DNA from 2 places in the Aminobacter sp. NyZ550 genome. Region 1 is predicted to be linked to the other one. Evidence: riboswitches for the same ligand, from Rfam matches in the RefSeq annotation. Region 1 holds a riboswitch; the other holds the start of a gene.

Evidence for each region. A riboswitch is a leader RNA that binds a small molecule or an ion and turns the genes downstream of it on or off. The one in region 1 is predicted to bind cobalamin.
Region 2: linked by a shared signal. The riboswitch ahead of bluB (5,6-dimethylbenzimidazole synthase) and the one ahead of N7E70_RS13795 (DUF1636 family protein) in region 1 are both predicted to bind cobalamin.

The regions. Positions count from the first base shown of each region.
Region 1 is NZ_CP114190.1:2,809,391-2,814,757, reverse strand. It holds gene N7E70_RS13805 (NADH-quinone oxidoreductase subunit A) at 1-285, opposite strand, end outside; gene N7E70_RS13800 (winged helix-turn-helix domain-containing protein) at 629-1,855, shown strand; cobalamin riboswitch at 1,851-2,053, shown strand; gene N7E70_RS13795 (DUF1636 family protein) at 2,091-2,525, shown strand; gene cobW (cobalamin biosynthesis protein CobW) at 2,522-3,559, shown strand; gene cobN (cobaltochelatase subunit CobN) at 3,574-5,367, shown strand, end outside.
Region 2 is NZ_CP114190.1:2,007,499-2,012,865, forward strand. It holds gene N7E70_RS09915 (SGNH/GDSL hydrolase family protein) at 1-551, opposite strand, end outside; gene N7E70_RS09920 (lytic murein transglycosylase) at 567-1,784, opposite strand; gene galU (UTP--glucose-1-phosphate uridylyltransferase GalU) at 2,032-2,919, shown strand; cobalamin riboswitch at 2,983-3,165, shown strand; gene bluB (5,6-dimethylbenzimidazole synthase) at 3,192-3,947, shown strand; gene N7E70_RS09935 (outer membrane beta-barrel protein) at 3,944-5,367, opposite strand, start outside.

The DNA.
Region 1 (5,367 bases):
GAAGCCGAGCATGCCGATCTCGCCGAAGGACACCGCCCACGGGAACAGGAACGCCACTTCGAGATCGAAGATGATGAACAGGATGGAGACCAGATAGAAGCGGATGTCGAACTTCATGCGGGCGTCGTCAAACGAGTTGAAGCCGCACTCATAGGCTGAAAGCTTTTCCGGATCCGGACTGCGGTAGGCCACAAGGAAAGGCGCCACGATAAGCGCAATGCCGACAATAAGCGCCACACCGATAAAAATGACGATGGGCAGGTACGAACTCAGGAGAGCGTTCATGCTGCGAATTCCGTTGGTGGCCTATCCACCCAGATTTACAGCACGGGGTCCGTTTCCGGAAGCGCGACAGATTCTCGCCGAGCCGGACGAAACGGTCGTGCTGCAATGCGGCGACGGTTAGCGCAGCCGGTCGGTCGAAGCAAGTCCAACCTTGGCCAAAACGTGGCAAAGCACACTGCTGGCCCAAAATCCTGCGCGTGTGGCTCCCCTTTGATTTCCTTCGTTTTTTACTCAAGTTTACGCTCCTGACAAGACCGGAACCCAAGTTCTGCTAGCATTTGCAGCAAAGGTCGATTCTCGTGCCCTTGCGTCACTCCTCAAGAGACTGCGATAGCTTGCCGCAATGAAGGAAAAACTCTCACTCGCCACGGCCCGCCGCATCGCATTGGCGGCCCAGGGATTTGCCGACCCGCGCCCCACCGGCGCGATCACGCGGCGTCACCTGCAGCGCGTGCTCGACCGCACCGGCCTGCTGCAGATCGACTCGGTCAGCGCCGTCGTGCGCGCCCACTACATGCCGCTCTATTCGCGACTAGGCTCCTACCCCATGGCCCTGCTCGACGACGCCATGGCTCCAAAGAAGCGCATGCTGTTCGAATACTGGGCGCATGAAGCGTCGCTGCTGCCGCTGGAGACCTTTCCGTTGTTGCGCTGGCGCATGGCGCGGGCCGAGGACGGGATGTATGGCGGGCTTGCCAAGTTCGGCCGTGCCAACAGGCCCTATATAGAAGAGATCTTTCGCCAGGTGGTCGACCGCGGTCCGATCGCCGCTTCCGACATCGAGGGCGCCAAGGGTTCCGGCGGCTGGTGGGGCTGGAGCCAGGAAAAGCATGCCTTCGAATGGCTGTTCTGGGCCGGCCGCATCACCACCCATTCGCGGCGTGGCTTCGAACGCCTCTACGATCTGCCTGAGCGCGTGCTCCCGGCCGGCATATACGACCGTCCAGCTCCCCAGACCGAGGATGCGCATCGCGATCTCTTGCGAATCTCCGCCCGCGCCCATGGCATCGCCACCGGCATCTGCCTGCGCGACTATTTCCGCCTGTCGCCAGCCGACATGAAAGGCCGGCTCGAAGAGCTGGTCGAGACCGGCGAACTGATTCCCGTCCGCGTCGAAGGCTGGGACCGGCAGGCCTATCTCCACGCCGATGCGCGCATTCCGCGCAAGATCCAGGCACGCGCCCTGCTTGCGCCCTTCGATCCGCTCGTCTTCGAGCGCACCCGTGCCGAGCAATTGTTCGACTTCCGCTACCGCATCGAAATCTACACCCCGGCTGAGAAGCGCCAGTACGGCTACTACGTCCTGCCCTTCCTTCTGGGCGAGCGCATCGTCGCCCGCATCGACCTGAAGGCCGACCGACCGGCGGGTATCCTGCGCGTCCACGCCGCCTATGCAGAGCCCTGTGCGCCACCGGAAACCGCAGCCGAACTTTACGAAGAACTCCAGCAGATGCGCGACTGGCTCGGCCTCGAAAGCATCGAGGTGACGCCCGCGGGCGATCTCGGACCCGGCCTGAGCGACATTGCGGGTCGCTCCGCCTCGTTGACTCCACCCCTCGCGAAAGCCTAAATCGCCCACAGACGGTCCTTCGCCCGCAACGGCGAAGGCTAAGAGGGAATGCGGTGCGCGCCGGTGGCGTCAAATCCGCGGCTGTCCCCGCAACTGTGAGCGAAGAGCCAAGCTCGAAGACCACTGGGATTTTCCCGGGAAGGCGAGCGAAGGCGACGATCCGCAAGCCAGGAGACCTGCCGTCGCAGACATTGATCCGATCGCCTGGCGGGTGCCCCGGGCAAGGAGCCTGGATTTGGATTTCGACGACAACCTTCCGGTCGCATCAGCCGACGCATCCTGCGATGCAGCCGACGCGCGCCCATGCGACGTGACCATCCTCGTCTGCTCATCCTGCCGCGACGAAACCGGGTCCGACGCCCATCCACGCGCCGGCGCCCAGCTTGCCGAGCACGCCCGCCTCGCCGCCAATGGCGAGATCGCCGTGCGCAGCGTCGAGTGCCTGGGCAACTGCAAGCGCCGCCTTAGCGCCGCCCTGATCCGCGACGGCGCGTGGAGCTACGTCTTCGGCGATCTCAACACCATGTCGGGCGACGATCTCGTCGCCGGCGCAAGACTCTTCGCCACCTCGACCGACGGCCTGATCCCCTGGCGCGGCCGTCCCGATAGCCTCAAGCGCGGCCTCGTCGCGCGCATCCCACCACTTGCTCTCATCAAGGAAGATACATGACCGCCTCCCTCGAACGCGTTCCCTGCACCGTCGTCACCGGCTTTCTCGGCGCCGGCAAGACCACGCTGCTGCGCAACATCCTCGAGAACTCCAAGGGCAAGCGCCTCGCCATCATCGTCAACGAGTTCGGCGATGTCGGCATCGACGGCGAGATTCTCAAGGGCTGCGGCGTCGATACCTGCCCGGAGGAAAACATCGTCGAACTGGCCAATGGCTGCATCTGCTGCACCGTCGCCGACGACTTTGTCCCTGCCCTCGACCAAATCCTGTCGCTTACACCGAGGGTTGACCACATCCTGATCGAGACCTCGGGCCTGGCGCTGCCCAAGCCGCTGGTCCAGGCCTTCCAGTGGCCAACGGTCAAGAGCCGCGTGACGGTCGACGGCGTCATCGCCGTGGTCGACGGTCCTGCGCTGGCCGCAGGTAAAGTTGCCTCCGACATGGAAGCGCTCGCCGCCCAGCGCAGTGCGGACGATTCGCTCGACCACGACGACCCGGTCGAGGAAGTGTTCGAGGATCAGGTCGCCTGCGCCGATCTCATCATCCTGTCCAAGAGCGACCTGCTCGACGAAGCCGGCCACGCCCGCGCCACCGCCATCGTGCGCGAGCACCTGGCACGCGCCGTCAAGATCGTGCCGTCGGCGCATGGCAAGGTCGATCCGTCGGTGCTGCTCGGCCTCGGCCTCGCCGTCGAGGACGACATCGAAAACCGCAAGACCCATCACGACGGGGCGTTCGACCACGAGCATGACGACTTCGATACCTTCGTCATCGAGATCCCGTCGATCGCCAACCCGGACGAACTGGCGAAACGCGTCGCCACCGCCGCCGAAGAAGAGAACGTGTTGCGTGTAAAGGGCTTCGTCGACGTCGGCGGCAAGCCGATGCGGCTGCTCGTGCAGGCCGTCGGACCGCGCGTCAACCACTATTATGACCGTGCCTGGACCGCAGAGGACGACCGCCGCTCGCGCCTGGTCGTGATCGGCCTCAAGGGTCTCGACCGCCCGGCCATCGAGCGTATCCTAGTCGGCTGAACCGGACAGCCGGGATGCACATCCTCACCACCACCTCCGCCTCGCTCGATGACCTGATCGAGCCTGTCGACCTCAGGCAGAAGCCTGCGGATGTGGTGGCGCTGTCCTTCACCGACAGCGATCTAGCCGGCCTCGCCGGCGCCTGGAAGGCGGATGCGGACAACTTGCCATCGATGCGGCTCGCAAGCCTGCGCGACCTCCGCCATCCGATGTCGGTCGATCTCTGGATCGACAGCGTCGCCAGCCACGCCAAGGTCATCCTTGTCCGCATTCTCGGCGGCCACGACTGGTGGCGCTACGGCTGCGACCAGCTTGCCGCGATGGCGCGCGAAAAAGGCATCGCGCTGGCGCTCTTGCCGGGCGAAAGCCACGACGAGGATCTCAGGCTGATCGAGGCCTCGACCCTGCCGCGCACCGAACTCGACGCTCTGCTCGGCTATTTCCGCGAGGGCGGCCCGGAGAACATGAAGGCGCTGGTGGCGCGGCTGGCAGCTCTGGCGGGTGGCAAGAATGCCATGGCAGCACCCGTCGCAGTGCCGAAGGCGGGTTTTTATGATCCGGCGCGGGGCATCGTCTGTGATTTAGAAGCCTCTTTTGCCGGATGGACCAGCGCCTCTGCGCAGGTGTCCGGCAGGACAGAGGGGGGTGCGCAGGATCACGCCATCTCCAGCTCTCCTGCCATCCCCATCCTCTTCTACCGTTCGATGCTGCTCGCCGCCGACGTCGCCCCTATCGACGCGTTGGTCGAGGCACTGAGAGCACAGGGCCTCCGCCCCGTCCCGATTTTCGTCTCAAGCCTCAAGGATAAGGCCTCCCTAGCATTCGTCGAAGCAGCCCTGGACCAGCTCGCGCCTACGGCCATCATCACCGCAACCGCCTTCGCCGCCGGCGCCGGCGCCGAACCGGGCACGGAAACGCTGTTCGACCGCGCCCGCGTGCCGGTGTTCCAGGTCATCGTCGCCACCACCCGCCGCGAGGCCTGGGAAGGCAGCCCGCGCGGCCTTGCGCCCGCCGATCTTGCCATGCATGTGGTGATGCCCGAACTCGACGGTCGCATCCTCGCCGGCGCCATCTCGTTCAAGGCGGAGAGCGAAGTCGACCCAGCCCTCGGTTTCCGCGCCTTCGCCAACCGGCCCGAGTCCGATCGCGTCGAGCAGGTCGCCCGCCGCATCGCCGCCCACCTCAGGCTGCGCCAGACACCGCCCGAAAAGCGCAAGCTGGCGATTCTCGTCCCCGACTATCCCAGCGCCCCCGGTCGCACCGGCTATGCCGTCGGCCTCGACGTTCCATCAAGCGTGCTCGCCATGCTGCACGACCTCAAGGAGGCCGGCTACACAGTTGAATCGATTCCGCAATCGCCGCGCGCATTGCTCGACCTGATTGAGGCTGGTGGGCAAGGGCTGGCGCTCGAAGACTATCTCACGCTTGCCGAAGATCTGCCTGGGGAGGCGAGGAAAGCTGTCGAAGCGGCGTGGGGCTATCCCGAAGCGGAGGCTACAGGCGGAAGTGCGCGCTCTACATTGCCCCACTTCGCCTTCCGCGCCGCCACCTTCGGCAACGTCACCGTCGCCCTCGCCCCTGACCGCGGCCGTTCGGCCGATCGCCGCGCCGACTATCACGACCCGACGCTGCCGCCGCGCCACGCGCTGCTTGCCTTCGGCCTCTGGCTGCAGAAGTCGCTCGGCATCCACGCCATCGTCCATGTCGGCGCCCATGGCACGCTCGAATGGCTGCCCGGCAAGGCGGTGGCACTGAGCCGGAACTGCTTTCCCGAAATCGTCACCGGCTCGCTGCCGGTGGTCTATCCC
Region 2 (5,367 bases), 800 kb from region 1:
GCGACCCGCATCTGCTGGCGGTCGTTAGAGCCCATCATGATGATGACAGCGGCAGGCTTTTCCTGCTCGATCAGCGCCTTGGCTTTCTCGGGCCAGTTGTAATAGTCCTCGCGGACGAGGCCCGACGAGCCGTTGGTCTTGTCGATGACCCTGATCTTGGCATTCTCGGCAAAGACCGTGCCCAGCCCCTCGGCAATGCCGCCGCCGAGGAAGTCGCCGATGACCAACACGACACGCGCGTCAGCCAGCTTTTCGACCACCGGAACGGCCGGATCGGCAGCCCTGCCGATATTGCCGGCGGTTGCCTTTGGCTTGCGTGGCGTCTTGCGGATCTTTTTGCGCGGCTGCGGCTCGTCAATGATGAAGGGATCGACGCGCGGTTCGCGGCGCGGCATGAACAGGTCGCGCAGGGACCATTTGCGCAGAATGCCTTCCTGCGCCACGGCCGGCGTCGGCATTGTCGACGAAATGGCGGTCAAGGCGACCGCCACCGCGACCAGTGGCGTCGTCAGGCGCAACAGCGAAAACCGCGGACGACGCGTCAATGCCAATACAGCCTCCGGTTGCTAGTTACGCCGCAGGAACTTCAGCACTTCCATGCTCGGATGACCGTCCGGCGTCAAGCCCAGCTGTGCCTGGAATGCCTTGATTGCCGAGCGCGAACCCTCGCCGATCTTGCCGTCGCTCTTGCCGTCGTAATAGCCATGCGCCGACAGGCGCTTCTGCAACTCCTGCTTTTCCTCGAAGCTGAGCTTGGTGAACGGCCGCTTCCAGTCCTGCACCAGGCCACCATAGCCGGCGATCTCGTCGGCAAGAAGGCCGACGGCGAGCGCGTATTTGTCGGCGTTGTTGTAGCGCTTGATGACCGAGAAGTTCTTGGTCATCAGGAAGGCCGGTCCGCCGCGGCCGTCCGGCACCTTGAGGGTGGCGACGTCGGAGCCGCGCTTGAAGGCCTTGCCGTTGGCGCGTTCGATGCCGAGCGATGCCCATTTGTCGAGCGTCAGCGATCCCGTCGGGAACTTCTGACCAGCGGGCAGCACCACTTCGTAACCCCAGGTCTTGCCGGCCTGCCAGCCGTTCTTCTTCAGAAGGTTGGCTGCGGTGGCGAGCGCGTCGGGCACGGAGTTCCAGATGTCGCGCTTGCCATTGCCGTCGGCATCGACCGCGTAGGCCTGGTAGCTGGTCGGGATGAACTGGGTGTGGCCCATCGCGCCGGCCCAGGAGCCGACGAGGTGACTTTCGTCGATGTCGCCGCGCTGCAGGATCTTCAGCGCCGCGATCAGCTGGGTGCGGGCGAACTTCGCCCGGCGCTGGTCGCCATAGGCGAGCGTCGCCAGCGACCGCACGACATTGCGCATCACCTTGTCGTTCTTGAGAATCTCGCCGTAGTTCGATTCCATCGACCAGATGGCGAGCAGGATGTAGCGGTCGACGCCATACTTGGCCTCGATGCGGTCGAGCCAGGGTTTCCACTTGCGCGCCATCTCGCGACCGACAGCAATTGACTGGTCATGGACGCGATTGTCGAAATAGTCCCAGACGGGCGCGGTGAATTCGGGCTGAAAGCGGGCCTTTTCAAGTACTTCGGGGTCGGCCGAGGTCACGCCACGAAAGGCGCGGTCATAGGTCGAACCGGAAATCCCGTTGTCTGCGGCGACGGAGCGGAAGCTCGCCACCCAGCGCTGGAAACCGGCTTCGGCGGCCGCCGGGCCGGCCGGAAGCATCAATGCCAGCGAAAGGGCAGCGGCGCTCAGGAGGCCTTTGGCGGTCTTGCGAAGGGGCATTCTTTCCTCCTTGGAGAGATCAGAAACACGATTCATCGCCGATGCCGGTTATCAATCAGTTTACCATAGACCCGTTGGGGAACGAAAAGCGGGTTGAGGGATTGTCCACCTAGCTGTTCGGACAATCAAGATCGCGTGATCAATGGTCTTGCCCGCTGTCGCCGAATATGTGAACGCATTCAGTATTCATCAATTCGGGCGTGGCAAAGTTGGCGTCCGATACATCCCTCTATCGGACGACCACGCAATGAAAAGAGTTCGCAAGGCAGTTTTTCCGGTCGCGGGCCTTGGCACGCGTTTTCTGCCTGCCACCAAGTCTATCCCCAAGGAAATGCTGACTGTGGTCGATCGCCCTGTGATCCAGTACGTGGTCGACGAGGCGCGCGAAGCGGGCATCGAACATTTCATCTTTGTCACGGGCCGCAACAAGGCGGTCATCGAAGACCATTTCGACGTCCAGTTCGAACTTTATGATACGCTGGCCCAGCGCGGCAAGACCGAGCAACTGGAGCGCCTGCAGCGGTTGCAGCCGGCCCCGGGCCAGACCTCGTTCACGCGACAGCAGGTACCGCTCGGCCTTGGCCACGCAGTGTGGTGTGCGCGCGAGCTGGTCGGCGACGAGCCCTTCGCGCTGCTGTTGCCCGACATGATCATGCAGTCGGAAAAGAGCTGCATGCGCGAGATGGTCGAGCTCTATGCCGAGACCGGCAACAACATCATCGCCGTCCAGGAATGCGACCCGGCCGAGGCGCACAAATACGGCATCGTCGGCAAGGGCAAGTCGGTTCACACCGGCTTCGAGATCGAGGGCATGGTGGAAAAGCCCAAGCAGGGCACGGCACCCTCGAACCTGTTCATCAATGGCCGCTACATTCTGCAGCCGGAGATTTTCAAGATCCTGGCAAGCCAGGAGCGTGGCGCCGGCGACGAGATCCAGCTGACCGACGCCATGCTCAAGCTCGAGAAGATGCAGTCGTTCTACGGCTATCATTATCGCGGCCGCACCTTCGACTGCGGCTCGCCGGAAGGTTTCGTCGAAGCCAACGTTGCCTTTGCCTTGTCGCGCTCCGATCTCAGCAGGAGCATGGCCGGCGTCATCGAAGGGCTGCTCGGCGAGATCAAGCTGGGCAAATAAGCCACATGTCGCCTGTGCGTCAGGCTTGGACGCACGGTGCGATGGCTTTCGGCCGCTGCTGCCGCTAGAAATACCCTGCCAGGTGCCCGCAGCGATGCGGGAGAATCGGGAACACGGTGCAAATCCGTGGCGTGCCCAACGCTGTAAGAGGGACCGTATCGGCAGAGGCCACTGTTCATCCAACGGGAAGGCGCCGCAGACGGGTTGAACTCGAGCCAGAAGACCGGCCCGGCAGACATCGACCTCCGCATGGTCAGGCGGAGGGAACCGACATGCTCGCCAGGGGATATGCGATGCTTGCTGACCAGTTGAAGGCCGTTTCAGGCTGTTTCGATATCGCCGCACAGGATGCCGTTTACCGCGCCATCTTCACGCGCCGCGACGTTCGCAGCCATTTTCTGCCTGATCCGATCGACGACGATGTGCTGGCGCGGCTGCTGCTGGCTGCCCATCACGCGCCGTCGGTCGGCTTCATGCAGCCGTGGAACTTCATCGTCATCAGAGATCGCGAACGACGCGAGCGGGTCCGCGACCTGTTCTTTGCGGCGCGGCAGCAGGAACTGCCTGAGATCGCCGAGGAGCGGCGGCAGCTGTACCGCAAGCTCAAGCTCGAAGGCATCTGCGAAAGCCCGCTCAACCTGGTCATCACCTGCGACCGCAGCCGTTCGGCAAACTCTCCGCTCGGGCGATGGCACAATCCCGAGATGGACCTCTTCAGCACCGTCTGCGCAGTTCAGAATTTCTGGCTCGCCGCGCGTGCCGAGGGCATAGGCGTCGGCTGGGTCAGCATCCTCGATCGCGAGGCGCTGAAGCAGTTGCTAGGCATTCCCGATCACGTCGTGCCGGTGGCCTATCTCTGCGTCGGCCACGTCAGCGAATTCGCCGACAAGCCCGATCTCGAGCGCCATGGCTGGGGATGCCGTCTGCCGCTTGCCGAGCTGATCATGAGCGAGGTCTATGCGGGGCAGGGGGAGACGGCCTTGAGGGCCGCAGCCGCCGCGATCGGCGGTTTGCCCCAAGCAGGTTAGCGCTGGATTTTCAACCCGACGAAGACGCTGTTGGTCTTGGCGTCGCGGAACGGCAAGGTGCTGTCGAAGGTCTCATGGCGCAGCTTGCCGGTCAGGCCGGCGTAGCGGTTGAGCCACCAGGTCAGGCCCGCTTCGGCGCTGAGCCTCAGCTCGTGGTCGTTCGAGCTGGCATAGTCGCGGTAGCCGACGCCGCCGGCGAGGAATGCAGTCAGGTTGGAACGGATCTGCCGTTCGACGCTGAGGCGGCCGTTGTAGAGCACCGAACCGCTGTCGCCGGCAGTGGTCGAACCTTCGACCAGGGTTTCGCCGGTCAGGCCGACGATCGTGCCGCGCATCGGCGACCATCTGAGATCAGCGGCAATCGTCGCGGCGGAAACCGTCTTCAGCCGGTCGTCGTCGAAATCCTCCGAAATCCAGCCGGCCGAAATCTCGCCGCCGAATTTTTCGCCCATGTCGATCTCGACGCCGGCGCGGGCGCCGGTACGCTTGGACGAGCGCTCGAAACCGGCGGTGTCGAAGCGCAGGTCATAGACCCGGCGGCCGAATTCGACCTCGCCAAAGGGCGTCAACGCCGGTGAGACCTCGTAGCCGACGCGGACCTTGCCGGTATAGAGTCTGGAGTCGCGGTCCTTCTGTGAGAGCGTGGTGCCGTCGGTCAGTTCGGCGTCGCTGTAGCTTTCGTCGACAGCTTCGCCGGTCACTCCGAAGCGGAACTTGCCGACGGCCTTTTCGACACCCAGCGCGCCGTTCAGCGTGTGCAGGGTCGGCCGCTCGGCGGTGCCGGAGATGACCACGGGCGACGACGTCGATTCCGGGCGCATGCTGTAGCCGAGCCGCGCCAATGCGCGCATGTCGTCGGCGAGATCGAGCTGCAGCCGCCCGTCGATGCCGCCGCTGAGATCCTTGACCTCCTGGCCGGAGATGGATTTTCGGTAGTTGCCATAGGCGTCGATGGTCGCCGAATGGCTCTCCCAATCGGACGCGGCGTTCAGCCTGAGGGTCGTCTCGGACAGAACGGCCGACTTTCCGTTAAAGCTGGAATCCGCATTCGACGTCGCGGTGACGCCCTGTTCAAGGCTCGGCTTCAGAACGAAGGTGCCGAAACGGATGCCAGTCGGCTCGAACGGGTTCGCATCCGGCTGAGGCCTGCGGCCTTCGATGGCGCGCTGGCGCTCGGCTTCGGGTCCGTTCTCGATCTCCGTTTCGGAATCGACGGTGCCCTGGCGCACGGTGCCGGTGGTCAGCTCTTCGTCGGCTGCCGGCACTGCTGGCCGCTCGGCAGCCGTCGGCGCGGCGGTGCCGGCCAGCCGCTCGCGTGCCTCGCGGGCGCGCTGGCGCGCGGTCGTGGGCGGACGGGCGGATGGCAAGGAGCCGGCCGATGTGCCGTCGGCGTTGGGCGGTTCGCTGAACAAATCGGTGG